Regions from separate parts of the Clostridium felsineum DSM 794 genome, predicted to be linked through region 3. Evidence: a T-box and tRNA genes for the amino acid it is inferred to sense, from the RefSeq annotation. Region 3 holds a T-box; the other regions hold tRNA genes.
The links. The T-box of region 3 lies ahead of leuS (leucine--tRNA ligase). A T-box ahead of a tRNA ligase gene usually reads a tRNA of that ligase, here a tRNA-Leu.
Positions count from the first base shown of each region.

Region 1: it encodes a tRNA-Leu, which carries the amino acid that the T-box ahead of leuS (leucine--tRNA ligase) is inferred to sense. The anticodon was not compared.
Region 2: it encodes a tRNA-Leu, which carries the amino acid that the T-box ahead of leuS (leucine--tRNA ligase) is inferred to sense. The anticodon was not compared.

Region 1 is NZ_CP096980.1:1,858,291-1,862,584, reverse strand. It holds gene CLFE_RS08710 (chemotaxis protein) at 1-397, opposite strand, end outside; gene CLFE_RS08705 (LysM peptidoglycan-binding domain-containing protein) at 757-1,512, opposite strand; cyclic di-AMP (ydaO/yuaA leader) riboswitch at 1,516-1,652, opposite strand; gene CLFE_RS08700 (DUF3892 domain-containing protein) at 1,810-2,118, opposite strand; RNA gene ssrS (6S RNA) at 2,296-2,487, opposite strand; tRNA gene CLFE_RS08690 (tRNA-Leu) at 2,495-2,577, opposite strand; gene CLFE_RS08685 (lytic transglycosylase domain-containing protein) at 2,742-3,299, opposite strand; gene coaE (dephospho-CoA kinase) at 3,300-3,905, opposite strand; gene polA (DNA polymerase I) at 3,926-4,294, opposite strand, start outside.
Region 2 is NZ_CP096980.1:3,413,082-3,417,375, forward strand. It holds gene CLFE_RS16280 (YhgE/Pip domain-containing protein) at 1-1,701, shown strand, start outside; tRNA gene CLFE_RS16285 (tRNA-Leu) at 1,874-1,957, shown strand; gene CLFE_RS16290 (type I restriction endonuclease) at 2,197-3,342, shown strand; gene CLFE_RS16295 (helix-turn-helix domain-containing protein) at 3,620-3,832, opposite strand; gene CLFE_RS16300 (hypothetical protein) at 3,924-4,082, opposite strand.
Region 3 is NZ_CP096980.1:3,968,250-3,972,543, forward strand. It holds gene CLFE_RS18545 (DUF5685 family protein) at 1-129, shown strand, start outside; gene CLFE_RS18550 (J domain-containing protein) at 161-757, shown strand; gene CLFE_RS18555 (hypothetical protein) at 772-1,278, shown strand; tRNA gene CLFE_RS18560 (tRNA-Gln) at 1,352-1,428, shown strand; T-box leader at 1,518-1,716, shown strand; gene leuS (leucine--tRNA ligase) at 1,785-4,223, shown strand; gene CLFE_RS18570 (Ger(x)C family spore germination protein) at 4,286-4,294, opposite strand, start outside.

The DNA of each region.
Region 1 (4,294 bases), 2.1 Mb from region 3:
CTAAAATTACATGACCTATAACTAATGGATTTTCAGCAACATTATCTGGTTTTAAAATTTCTTCCCATTTAACACGATGTACTCCAACTATAGCATCAATATTAAAAGCAACTCTTACCTTATTAAATTCGCATATAATTACTTTTGAACATGATTCAACCTTTTGTCCTTTAGTTATAACATATTTCAAATCAACGAGAGTTATTATTTCATTTCTGCACAATATAAGTCCAGCTATTGCAGGATTGGTTTCTGGCAATTTTGTTATTTTTCCACCTTCTACTTCTACTACTTCTTTAACTTTTATAATATTAATAGCAAAATGTCTATCTCCTATTACAAACTCAAGGACTTCTAATTCCCCTGTTCCTGATTCTAATAATATATTACTCTCCATAATTAATTCCTACCTTTCAATTTATTTTAATTCCTACAATACATTCAAATGTTATTAAACTGAAGTAATCCTAACGTTTTTAGTTAGTTTATGCCGGTTTTATGCTTATATTATTAACTTTACCTTCTTAAGCTAAAGTAGATTTTAACTTATGTACGCTTACACTGACAAATTTTAAATTTATATCCTAAATTGTATTCTATATATATATCGTCAGTTTTATAAAAATTATTATAGTTTATATATATCATTAGCTAATTCTATTACATTCATTCTTATATTTATTATAACAAAAAATATTTTTTTAATTATAAAACAAATTTAAAGGGACTCCTTTTAGAGCCCCTTTAAATTATTCACTAGTATGCAAAAATTAATTTTCCAGACACAAGTGATACAGGCTTTGAAGTAAGCCACGTATTAGTTACCGTATTATCATAAAAATACAAAGCTCCTTTTGTAGGATCTACTCCACGAAGAGCTTCTTTTGCCGCATTTAAAGATGCCGCAGTCGCACTTTTATTTATAGTTCCATTCAAAACAGGTGTAAACTGATAATATCCATTAGATACCTGATATATTACATTTGTAATCGTATTCGGAAAAGTACCACTTTGAACTCTATTTACGATTACAGCTCCTACTGCAACCATCGAATTGTAACTTTCCCCTCCAGCTTCTGCATTTATAAGTCTTGCTAACAAGTCAACTTCCGAGCTTGTACAAGAAATCACATAACTAGGTGCTGTAGTTGTGATAACAGGAATCACTATAACTTGTCCTATCTTAAGGGAATTATTCCATATATTATTAGCAAGTTTTATATCATTAAAAGATACTCCAAACTTTTTAGAAATAAGATATAGCGTATCTCCACTTTTTACTGTATACTTTACGTCTGGAACTTGAAGTTTCTGTCCTACATAAATTGCATTGCTTTGCAACCTATTAGCAGCTATAAGATAATTATAGTTAGTACCATAGTTTCTGCTTATACTATAAAGTGTATCTCCACTTTTTACACTATAAGTAGCAGCTTGTACAACACTTTTTCCCATTCCACCAAAAGCTAAAATTGCTGCAAAAAACAAAAATTTAAATTTAGATTTTATCATATTTTCTCCCTTCTACTAATGCCTCCGAGGTTAGCTTACGGATTCGGGTTGAAGGCACCCTACTTACATATATACTTGTAAGATTCACCCACAATGTGTTCCCCCGTACTTAAAAACTTAAGATTCGGCAATTTTATAGGGTTCCTAATTCAATTAATTGATTCAGAAACCCTATGGCTAACATTCTAGCAAATAAAATATGACTAATCTATGCAAAATTTATGGCAACTAAGGAATATTTATTTTCACACTGCCTAGTTTATAATTGTATAACCAAAACCATTGTAAACGTTATTATCAGTATTCCGGCAGTTCCCCTAATTCATCGCTCTCTAGATTATTTAAGTTTATTTTTACATAAGGATTTCCATTTATATACTTAATATTTACACATTCCTTCTTTTCCCACCTATTATTTTTCTTATACATAGTATAATATTTATTTCCGTCCTCTATATCAGCAATTAAAAAATCTCTTGAAAATTCAATCGGCATACTTACATTATTATTTTTTATAAAGCAAACTTTAGTAAATTGTATAATATTACTTTTATCATTCTTGTCATAATGAACAGCATATATTCCGTAATCATAAACGTTTTTCAAGGCAGAATCCCCTCTCCTATAAACTATTTATTATATAGATATTTATTTTTTTATTTTAATAGAACTTTAACCTTCAAATAATTCTCATTAAATAACAAAAGTCCTTTTATTAAGTGATTTTTTATCAAATATTACGTAAAATAAAAAGAGAGACCTAAGTCTCTCTATACATTCAAATGGAAATCCAAAATACCGCTGCCCTAATTTTGACACCTATCTATCTGATAGGTGGGTGTCCTCACAGATGCCTCTATCTCATTCAATACCGTAAAAGGATTCACTTGAAGCGCATATAATCATCTAAATATCGAACTCCCTTGTTTGAACTGTAGGTTCAAAATAAGAGCTTAACAAATACTTCAGAAATTATTCATTTTGGTGCGAAGGACGGGACTTGAACCCGTACGGTTGCCCACACGCCCCTCAAACGTGCGCGTCTGCCAATTCCGCCACCCTCGCATACTAGTCCTAAAAGAACTGACAATGATTATTATACTACATAAAATACTTTTGTCAACAAAAAATATTTTATTTTATAAATTAATTATATGTATATTAAAAATACTATTAAAGTTTATCCTATGCATGTACAAAATATTAACATACATACATAGGATATTACATTAATTATTCTCATACAATCTTTTATAAACTTTATAATCCATCATTACCTTTTTAACATATTTGTTAGTCTCACCATAAGGTATATAGTGCAGCGTTTTTCCATCCTTAGAGTTTTTCTTATTGTTTAACCATTTTTTAACATTGCCTCTTCCACCATTATAAGCTGCAAGAATTAATGTCCAATCTCCACCAAACTCATTTGATAGATCTTTTAAATACCAGCATCCTATTTTTATATTAATTTCAGGGTCTGTAAGATCTTCAACCTTAAAACCTGTTAATCCCATTTTCTCCGCTGCCCATTCAGCAGTTTCTGGAGTTATTTGCATAAGACCATAAGCATCCTTGTTTGATCTTGCTGATGCATTAAAATTACTTTCCACTCTTACCACTGCCATAACAAAATACGGATCAAGATTATTTTCTTTAGAATACTTCTCTATATAACTCACATATCTCACCGGATAAAAATGTTTTAATATATTTCTTGTATTTAACGCTACAATCAAAGCAATTATTATTATTATAAATATAAAAATTTTAGATTTAGATTTCATTTATTTTCCCTTCATTATACTTATAGATTCCATTATTCTGTCAATTTGTTTAATTGTACTCTCAAAGTCTTTACGGTTATCAATAATAAAATCAACATAGGTTTTCTTTTCTTCTAAAGACATTTGTGAATTTATTCTCATAATAACCTCTTTTTCCGAAAGGCCATCCCTCTTCTTAACTCTTTCTATTTGAGTAGCTTGATCAACCCATACAAGTATATTTATATCCATATCCTTGTAAATACCACTTTCTATTAAAGTTGGTGCATCTAATACACATACATTTTCATTAAGACTTTCATAAAGGTCCATAGTTCTTTTTATATCTTTCTTTATATATGGCATTATTATATCTTCATATTCTTTTTTATGAATATCACTACTAAAAATAAAGTTTCCAAAATCTTTTCTTTTAAATTCTCCTCTTTCATCAAAAAAACTATCCCCAAACTTATTTTTAACATCAGTTAATATTTCAGGATGTTCTTTTAGCTCACCTCTTGCAACGTTATCTGCATCAACTACAAGAATTTGTCTTTCTTTAAATATTCTTGATATTGTGCTTTTTCCACTGCCAATTCCTCCTGTTAAACCAATTTTCAACATAATACCCACCACCAAACAGATTATTTTGCTTCATACCAGGTCTTACCTGACTCTATATCTACTTCTAAAGGAACCTTAAGCTCCATGACTTTTTCCATTTCACTTTTTACCAGTTCTTTTACCTTTTCAAGTTCATCCATATAAACATTTAAAATAAGCTCATCGTGAACCTGAAGTATAAGACTACTTTTAAGCTTTAATTCTTTAATTTTTCTATACACATTGACCATTGAAAGCTTAATAAGATCCGCAGCACTTCCTTGTATTGGAGTGTTCATAGCAAGTCTTTCTCCAAACCCCTTAATGATTTTATTTGATGAGGCTATTTCTGGAATAATTCTTCTTCTATTCATTATGGTACTTACATACATACTTTTTTTAGCTGTAAC
Region 2 (4,294 bases), 560 kb from region 3:
ACTAACACTGCTAAGGATCATTTAGCAGAGGAATTAAAGGTTAATTTTGTAAATACCGTTACAAAAGAAGCACTAAAGTTAATAAAATCTAATAGTAACACTCTTAATAAGTCAAATATTGTAGCACTTAAAGAGACTCTAAATGAGGCCACTAAAAATCTTGGTGATACTCAAAATCAGATACAAAATGCAAACAAAAGTGCAGAAAATATAAGTGCCTATTTATCTAGGCTTCAAACAAATTTGCCTAAAATAACAGATCAAATAACTAAGCTTCAAAATGCTGCTGAGAGCAGTAAGGATTTAATATCACAGACAAAGCAGACTTTAACTACTTCCTCTAATAACTTAAATAATGATATGGTAGATGTTCAAGCTAAAAATGGTCAGTTTCAAGCTCTGCTTAGTCAGTTAAAAAATTCGGATGGTTCAACTTCAGATTTAGATAATATAGTAAATCAATTGATTAATATAAATAGTTCCATGAACTCCATTTTAAAATCGGATTTAGATTACCTTCAATCTATTATAAAGACTAATCCAAATCCCAATATAAATTCACTAATAAATAGTTTTCAGGGATTAGATTCTTCTGTTAATAATGCTTCTACTTCTTTAAACCAGCTAAAAACTTCTGTTGATTCAGGTGCACCAAAGGATACAATAAATGGTGAGATTGATGCATTGTCTAATTTGACAAATCAGCTTTCACTTAGCATGTTAAATTCATCAAACAGCCTTTACTCTACAGTATTGCCTGTTTTAAATAACATAGGTGATAATTTAAATAATAACTTGACTGACATAAGCGGTGTTTTAGAGAGTACGAAAGTTGTAGTTCCAGAACTTAATGCCTTAGCAAACTATGGTATAGCAAGTAGTCAGCTTTCTGTAAATCAAGCAAATGAGTTAAACAATAAACTTTCATCCCTATCTTTAGACTTAAACAATATAAACAACAAAATGAATTCTTTAAGTGATGATGATATAAATAGTCTAACTAAGCTTTTGTCCATGAACACAGATGAACTTGCAAGCTTTATCTCCTCACCGCTTATAACAAAAGAAGTTGATGTATACGGTCAGGGAGTATTTGGTGTTGGTTTAACACCTTTTTATTCTGTACTTGCAATTTGGGTTGGAGTTCTACTGTTGTCCTCATTACTTACAACAGAATTTAAAAACTCAACCCAAAAGGATCGCCTAAATATTTGGCAAAAACATTTTGGTAAGATGCTTCTATTTTTAATATTATCACTTATTCAAAGTACGATTATAGTCCTTGGAGATGTATATTTACTTGGTGTAAATCCACAAAATATGCTTATGCTTCTAATCTTTGGATGGATATGCTCAGTTACCTTCACATTTATTATATTTACCTTAGTTGCTATCTTTGGTAATGTAGGTAAAGCTATCGCAGTTGTAATAATGGTATTTCAAATTGCAGGAGCTGGAGGTATATATCCAATACAAACAAATCCTAAAATTTTTGGAATGCTTGAACCTCTTTGGCCTTTTACTTACGGAATAAACGGTTTTAGAGAAGCTATTTCTGGTCCAATATGGAGTACTGTTTATAAAAATATTTTAGCTTTAGGCTGTTTTGTTGTATTTTTCTTCTGTATGACGGTTTTAAAGAAACCTTTCCATAAGCTAACAAAAACTATGGAACATAAATTTAAAGAATCTGGATTGTAAAATATGAAGGACACTGGCTCAAACCCAGTGTCCTATTAATTGCTGTTAGTTTCCTAAATTAAAATACTACTTAAATACTTATTATTATAAATGAAATATAACTTATACCTAAATCTTAACAAAAAAACTTGACTAGTATTCTAATATATGATATATTATTACATGTTGATGCGCCGAAGTGGTGGAATTGGCAGACGCAACGGACTCAAAATCCGTCGGTAGTGATACCATGCGGGTTCGACTCCCGCCTCCGGCACTAAGAATTTTCAAGGCTTTAGAGAGTATTATTAATTTAATGCTCTCTTTTATTTTTATTAATTTGTCATCACATTGTCATCAAATTAAATACTATATATTAAAGCTCTTAAATATCTATAGATATTTAAACAGCTCTAGTGGGTAGCAAATAAATTTTGCTACCCTTATTTTATTTAGAGGAATATTGAACTTTATGTAGAAATTAACTTTATTACATAATTTTTAGGAGGTTATATTATGGCGTTTAAAGAGGATTTACAAAAATTATCAATACAAATTAATGAAAGAAAAGTACATATAACTAATGAGGAAATGACAAAACAAGCTCTTATTATTCCACTCTTACAAGTACTTGGATTCGACGTATTCAACCCATTAGAAATACGTCCTGAATATGTAGCTGATTTCGGAAAGAAAAAAGGAGAAAAAGTCGACTATGCTCTTTTTAAAGATAATGTTCCCATCGCATTTTTAGAAGCCAAGTCAATTGATGAAGATTTGTCTAATCACGACGCTCAACTTTCAAGATACTTTAATGCAGTCCCAGAAGTTAAAATTGGTATATTAACCAATGGAATACATTATAAATTTTTCACAGATTTAACTGCTGATAATATTATGGATGACGAACCATTTTTAGTTTTTGATATAACCAATATGAGTGATTCTGACATTGAGAATGTATCAAAGTTTAAAAAAGAATCTTTTGATACAGATTATTTAGTTAAATATGCAGAAGAGCTTGTATACACTTCTGCATTAAATGATACTCTAAAAGACCTATTCAAAAATCCAAGTGATGAATTTGTAAGATTTTTGATAAAAGATTTTAGTAATATACGTGTAACCAATAATGTATTGGAAAGATTCAGACCAATAGTAAAAAAAGCAATTTCAAATGCTGTATTAGATATTGTTAGTAAAGGCCTACTTCAACAAGAAGCTGCTGCAATAAATGATGATTCTAAAATTATTGATGTCCAAAATTCTAGTGATGAATCTAAAAATAACACATTATCTCGTGAACGTCAAAAAAAAGAAATTATAACCACTAAGGAAGAATTAGAAACATTTGATATTGTAAAATCTATTCTTAAGAATGCAAATAAAAATTTAGATAATATTAATTATAAAGACACCACAAGTTATTTCTCTATTTTTAACAAAAATTCAACCAAATGGTTTATACGAATTCAATTAGATATGGCAAATAAAAACATACTAACTAAATTACCTATCGAAAAAGCTCAGGAACTTGCAGAAGATTTTAAAATAGAACAAGCACCTAAAGGTATAGGTGAATCAAGAATTTATATAAATTCACATTTAGATATAAAAAAACTTGATAAACTAATTATATCTTGCTTCGAGGAATTAGAATAAAATATTAATTCTTTAGGTTTATGTTTTTATTGTATAAAATTATTTTTAGTGTCAATAATTTTAATAGATAACTTAATAGAGTCCCCTCCCCTCTCGTTGAGACAAGCTAATTTCTTAATATTTCCAAAGAAATATTCGGTAGGGTAGGGACTTTATGTATAAATTAACTTAACTTGGAAATAATAAAATAGGTAGAAAAAAAATAAATACTCTTCTTAATTAAATATGTATAGTAAAAAGGACTTAGAAATTAATCTAAGCCTTTTTTCGTTATACTTTAATATTCAAATTCAACCAGATCCTCAATCTTACAGTTTAAAATACTGCATAAAAACATAAGATTCTTAAGTGTTATACTGCAAAACTTTCTCTTATCCCGATAATTTATTAACGTAGTCCTACTTATTCCAGTACGCTTTGACAGTTCTGTATCTGTACGTATTCCTGCCTTTGCTTTGCATACATCCAAATTTATATGTTTAATTTTCATTTCATCACCCACCTAATATAATATATTAAATTGGGCTTAACATTATGATAAGTGAATTAAACATATTGTCTAATTCACTTATCAAATGTTTTTATTTCCCCTTTTCATTCTTAAATATAACTCCTACTCCCGACAATCCAAAAACTACAGATATAATTATAAAAATCATCATAGTTCTTCCTTGCAATTTTGATGCTATAATCGCTGCTACAATACTTATTATAATAAAGACTACACCTAATATTTTCATTTCAATATCTCCTGAAATTAGTTTTATTGTTGTTTAATATGTGTACATATTACAAAAATATTTCTTTAACAAAATACTATCAAATTCATATATTATAATTGAAGATATTTTTCATCCTGAATTTTCATTTCTAATTTTTACTAATTAACACACTTTACAAAAATAACAAATTCCTTAGTGTGCATACTATTTATTTTTTAACACATATTAAT
Region 3 (4,294 bases):
GTGCTGACAATGTGTGGAAGTAATTGTCTTCATAATTTAAACCTACTCCCACTTAAAACAAATCAAGATATACTTTTTAATATACTTCAATATGGTTTACTTGATAAAATGAATAATCTCAATTTATAAAAGATTTTTTCATACATAAGGAGTGGTAATAATGGATAATCCATATAAAATACTTGGTGTAAACGAAAATGCTTCACAAGACGAAATAAAAAAAGCTTATAGAGAACTTGCTAAAAAATATCATCCAGATCAATACGGAAATAATCCTTTAAAAACTTTGGCAGAAGAAAAAATGCGTGAGATTAATGAAGCTTACGACTTTTTAATGAAAAATTCTCAAAATAACTCATATACAAACTCAAGTAGTGGATACAATAACTACAGTGATGGAAATGTAGATTATGCCTCTATAAGAAATGACTTAAATCGTGGCGATATTAATTCTGCTGAAGCAAAGCTTAACAGAACAAACTTAAGAGATGCTGAATGGTTTTTTCTTATGGGAAATGTGTGTCTTAGACGAGGTTATTATGACAATGCTTACAATTATATACAAAAAGCTTGTAATCTAAATCCTTCTAATCCAGAATATACGAATGCTCTTCAAAGTTTAAGAATGCAGGGTAATTCTTATAGAAATCCTTATAATAATCGTGGATATGGGGATAGAGATTCTCAGTTATGTAATTTATGTATAAGTTTATGGTGTGCTGATACCTTATGTGACTGCATGGGCGGAGGCTGCTAAAAGGAGCTGATAATTTGAAAAAAACTCAAAGTTTAACACGTGGAAGTATTTATACAGCTATTGGGGTAGTATTAATTTATTTATCAAGCATAATACCAGCAGGCAAAATTTCTTTTTTAGTGGCAGCATCTTTAGTAATTCCTCTTTCAATTGTCACTATTGGAATAAGAAATTCTATTATGGTTTATATAACTACTTCAATATTAAGTTTAGTACTTCTAGGCTTCAGACAAAATATAATCATATATATTATATTATTTGGTAACTTTGGTTTTATAAAATTATATATAGAAAAACTTAGAAGACTACCTCTTGAATTTTTACTTAAACTCATTTATTTTAATGCAGCTATATTTATAATATATGCACTTTACAAAACTCTATTTTTAAGTATACCTTATAAAAATTTGCCTATTTATGCGATTATTGTAGTTCTTGAATTGGTTTTTCTACTTTATGATTACATTATTTCTCTTTTTGTGTTCTACATAAACAGACATCTTACAAAATTTTTGAGATGACCATTGACATATTATAAAAATTTGCTATAATATTAATTGTTGCTATTATTTAGCATAATTATAAGTGACTTAATGCCCTATAGCCAAATTGGTAAGGCACCTGATTCTGGTTCAGGCACTGTGTAGGTTCGAGTCCTGCTAGGGCAGCCAAAAGCTTCAATTTTTATTGGAGCTTTTTATTGTATATTTACAATAAATTTGGGCTATTTTATAATTATTTAAAAGATTATATTTGAATATTAAAGGCTTTGAACAAGAGTAGTAGTATTTTTTTATTTTTAAGAGAGCTGTTGTATGGTGTGAAACAGTAATAAATAATATGAACTCGCTTGGGAGCTTATTTGCAGAAAAGCAAGTACGGCTTATGTCGTTAATTTTTTAAGTGAGGTATTTTCCTAACTTGAGTGGTACCGCGGAAGTAAGGCTTTCGTCTCAATATTGAGATGAAAGCTTTTTTTGTATATATTCTTAAAAGCTTTATTGAAAAAATTATAGGAGGCAATAATATGAGTACTTACAGTACAAAAATTGATGAGAAATGGCAAAAAAAATGGGAAGAAACAGATATTTATAAATTTGATGAAAATGATCTAAAGAAAAAATTATATGTATTAGAGATGTTCTCTTACCCTTCTGGTGCAAAGCTTCATGCAGGTCACTGGTTTAACTATGCTCCAGTAGACTCCTGGGCAAGATTCAAAAAAATGACTGGTTTTAATGTATTTCAACCAATGGGTTTTGACGCATTTGGTCTTCCTGCAGAAAACTACGCTATAAAAACAGGAATTCACCCTAAAGATTCTACACTAAAAAATATTGAAACCATGGAAAAACAATTAAAATCTATGGGTGCAATGTTTAATTGGGATCACGAAGTAATAACTTGCATGCCTGATTATTATAAATGGACTCAATGGCTATTCTTAGAACTTTACAAGAATGGTCTTGCTTATAGAAAAAAAGCTCCAGCAAACTGGTGCCCTAGCTGTAATACAGTTTTAGCTAATGAACAAGTTGTAGACGGTACTTGTGAAAGATGCGGAACTGAGGTTATAAAAAAAGATTTAACTCAATGGTTCTTTAAAATAACTAATTATGCTGAAGAACTTCTACAAAAACTAGATGAACTTGATTGGCCTGAAAAAACAAAAGCAATGCAAAAGCACTGGATAGGAAAATCAAAAGGTGCTGAAGTAACCTTTAAGGTAGCTGACATTGACTTGAAATTTGATGTATTTACTACAAGAGTTGACACACTTTCAGGTGTAACTTACGTAGTACTTGCACCTGAAAGTCCTCTAGCAGATGAACTTACAAAGCCAGAATTTAAAGAAGAAGTTGAAGCATATAAACTTCAAGCTCAAAAACAATCTGAAATCGAAAGACAATCAATTACTAGAGAAAAAACAGGTGTATTCACAGGCTCTTATGCTATAAATCCTATAAATAATAAAAAAGTTCCTATTTGGATAGCTGATTATGTAATATACACTTATGGTACTGGTGCTGTTATGGCAGTTCCTTCACATGATGATAGAGATTTTGCTTTTGCAACTAAATATAAGCTTCCAATAATAAGAGTTGTTGAGGGTGGAGATACACTTCCATTTACAGGCTATGGTCCTCTTGTTAACAGCGGCGAATTTGATGGTCTTAAAGCTGCGGCTGCTAAGGAAGCTATTGTAAATAAACTTTCTAAAGATGAGCTTGGAAGATGGAAGGTAAATTACAGACTTCGTGACTGGCTTGTTTCAAGACAAAGATATTGGGGTGCTCCAATACCAGTAGTATACTGTGACAAATGTGGAATAGTACCAGTGCCAGAAAAAGATCTTCCAGTAGAATTGCCTTATAATGTAGAATTTAAACCTACTGGTAAATCTCCTTTGGACTCTTCTGAGGATTTCATTAATACAACATGTCCTCATTGCGGAGGTCCTGCGAAAAGAGAATCTGATACTTTAGATACTTTTGTATGTTCTTCTTGGTACTATTTAAGATATGCAGATAACAAAAATAGTGATAAACCCTTTGATCCAGAAAAAATAAATGAAATGCTTCCTGTAGATAAATACGTAGGTGGTCCTGAACACGCATGTATGCATCTACTTTATGCAAGATTTATAACAAAAGCCTTAAGAGATATTGGATACCTTAAATTTGATGAACCCTTCTTATCCTTACGCCACCAAGGATTAATTCTAGGTCCTGATGGTCAAAAAATGAGTAAATCAAAAGGAAATACAATTTCTCCTGATGATATTATAGAAGAGCATGGTTCTGATGTATTTAGAATGTATTTAATGTTTGGCTTCGACTACGCTGAAGGCGGTGCTTGGAGTGATGATGGCGTAAAAGCAATGGCTAAATTCGTAGATAGACTTTCAAGAGCAATTGAAACTGCAAAAGAAGAAATCAACAATAAATCCAACTCAAAAACAGACATGGGAAAAGAAGAAAAAGAGCTAAATTACGTTAGAAATCATTCAATAAAAGCTGTAACAGAGGATATGGATAAATTCCAATTTAACACTTGTATAGCTAGACTTATGGAATTTACAAACTCTTTGTCAAAATATCTAACTGTAGCTAATAAAAATGTTGAACTTCTTCGTGCTACTACAATTGATATAATAAAATTAATAGCACCATTTGCACCTCACTTTGCTGAAGAAGAGTGGAGTTTACTTGATGGTAACTATTCAGTTTTCAATGAAACATGGCCAAAATTTGATAAAAAAGCTCTTGTAAAAGATGAAGTTGAAATAGCCGTTCAAGTAAATGGTAAGATTAAAGCCAAAATAAACGTATCTACAAGCTTAGTAGATGATGAAATTAAAGCTGCTGCATTAGATGATGATAAAGTTAAGGCAGCAACTGATGGTAAAACTATAGTAAAAGTTATAGTTATAAAAGGACGTCTTGTAAATATAGTTGTTAAATAATAATACAAAAGAAAGTAGGTATTAGTCTAAAGCTTAGGCTAATACCTACTTTTTAAATTTTACTATTTAAA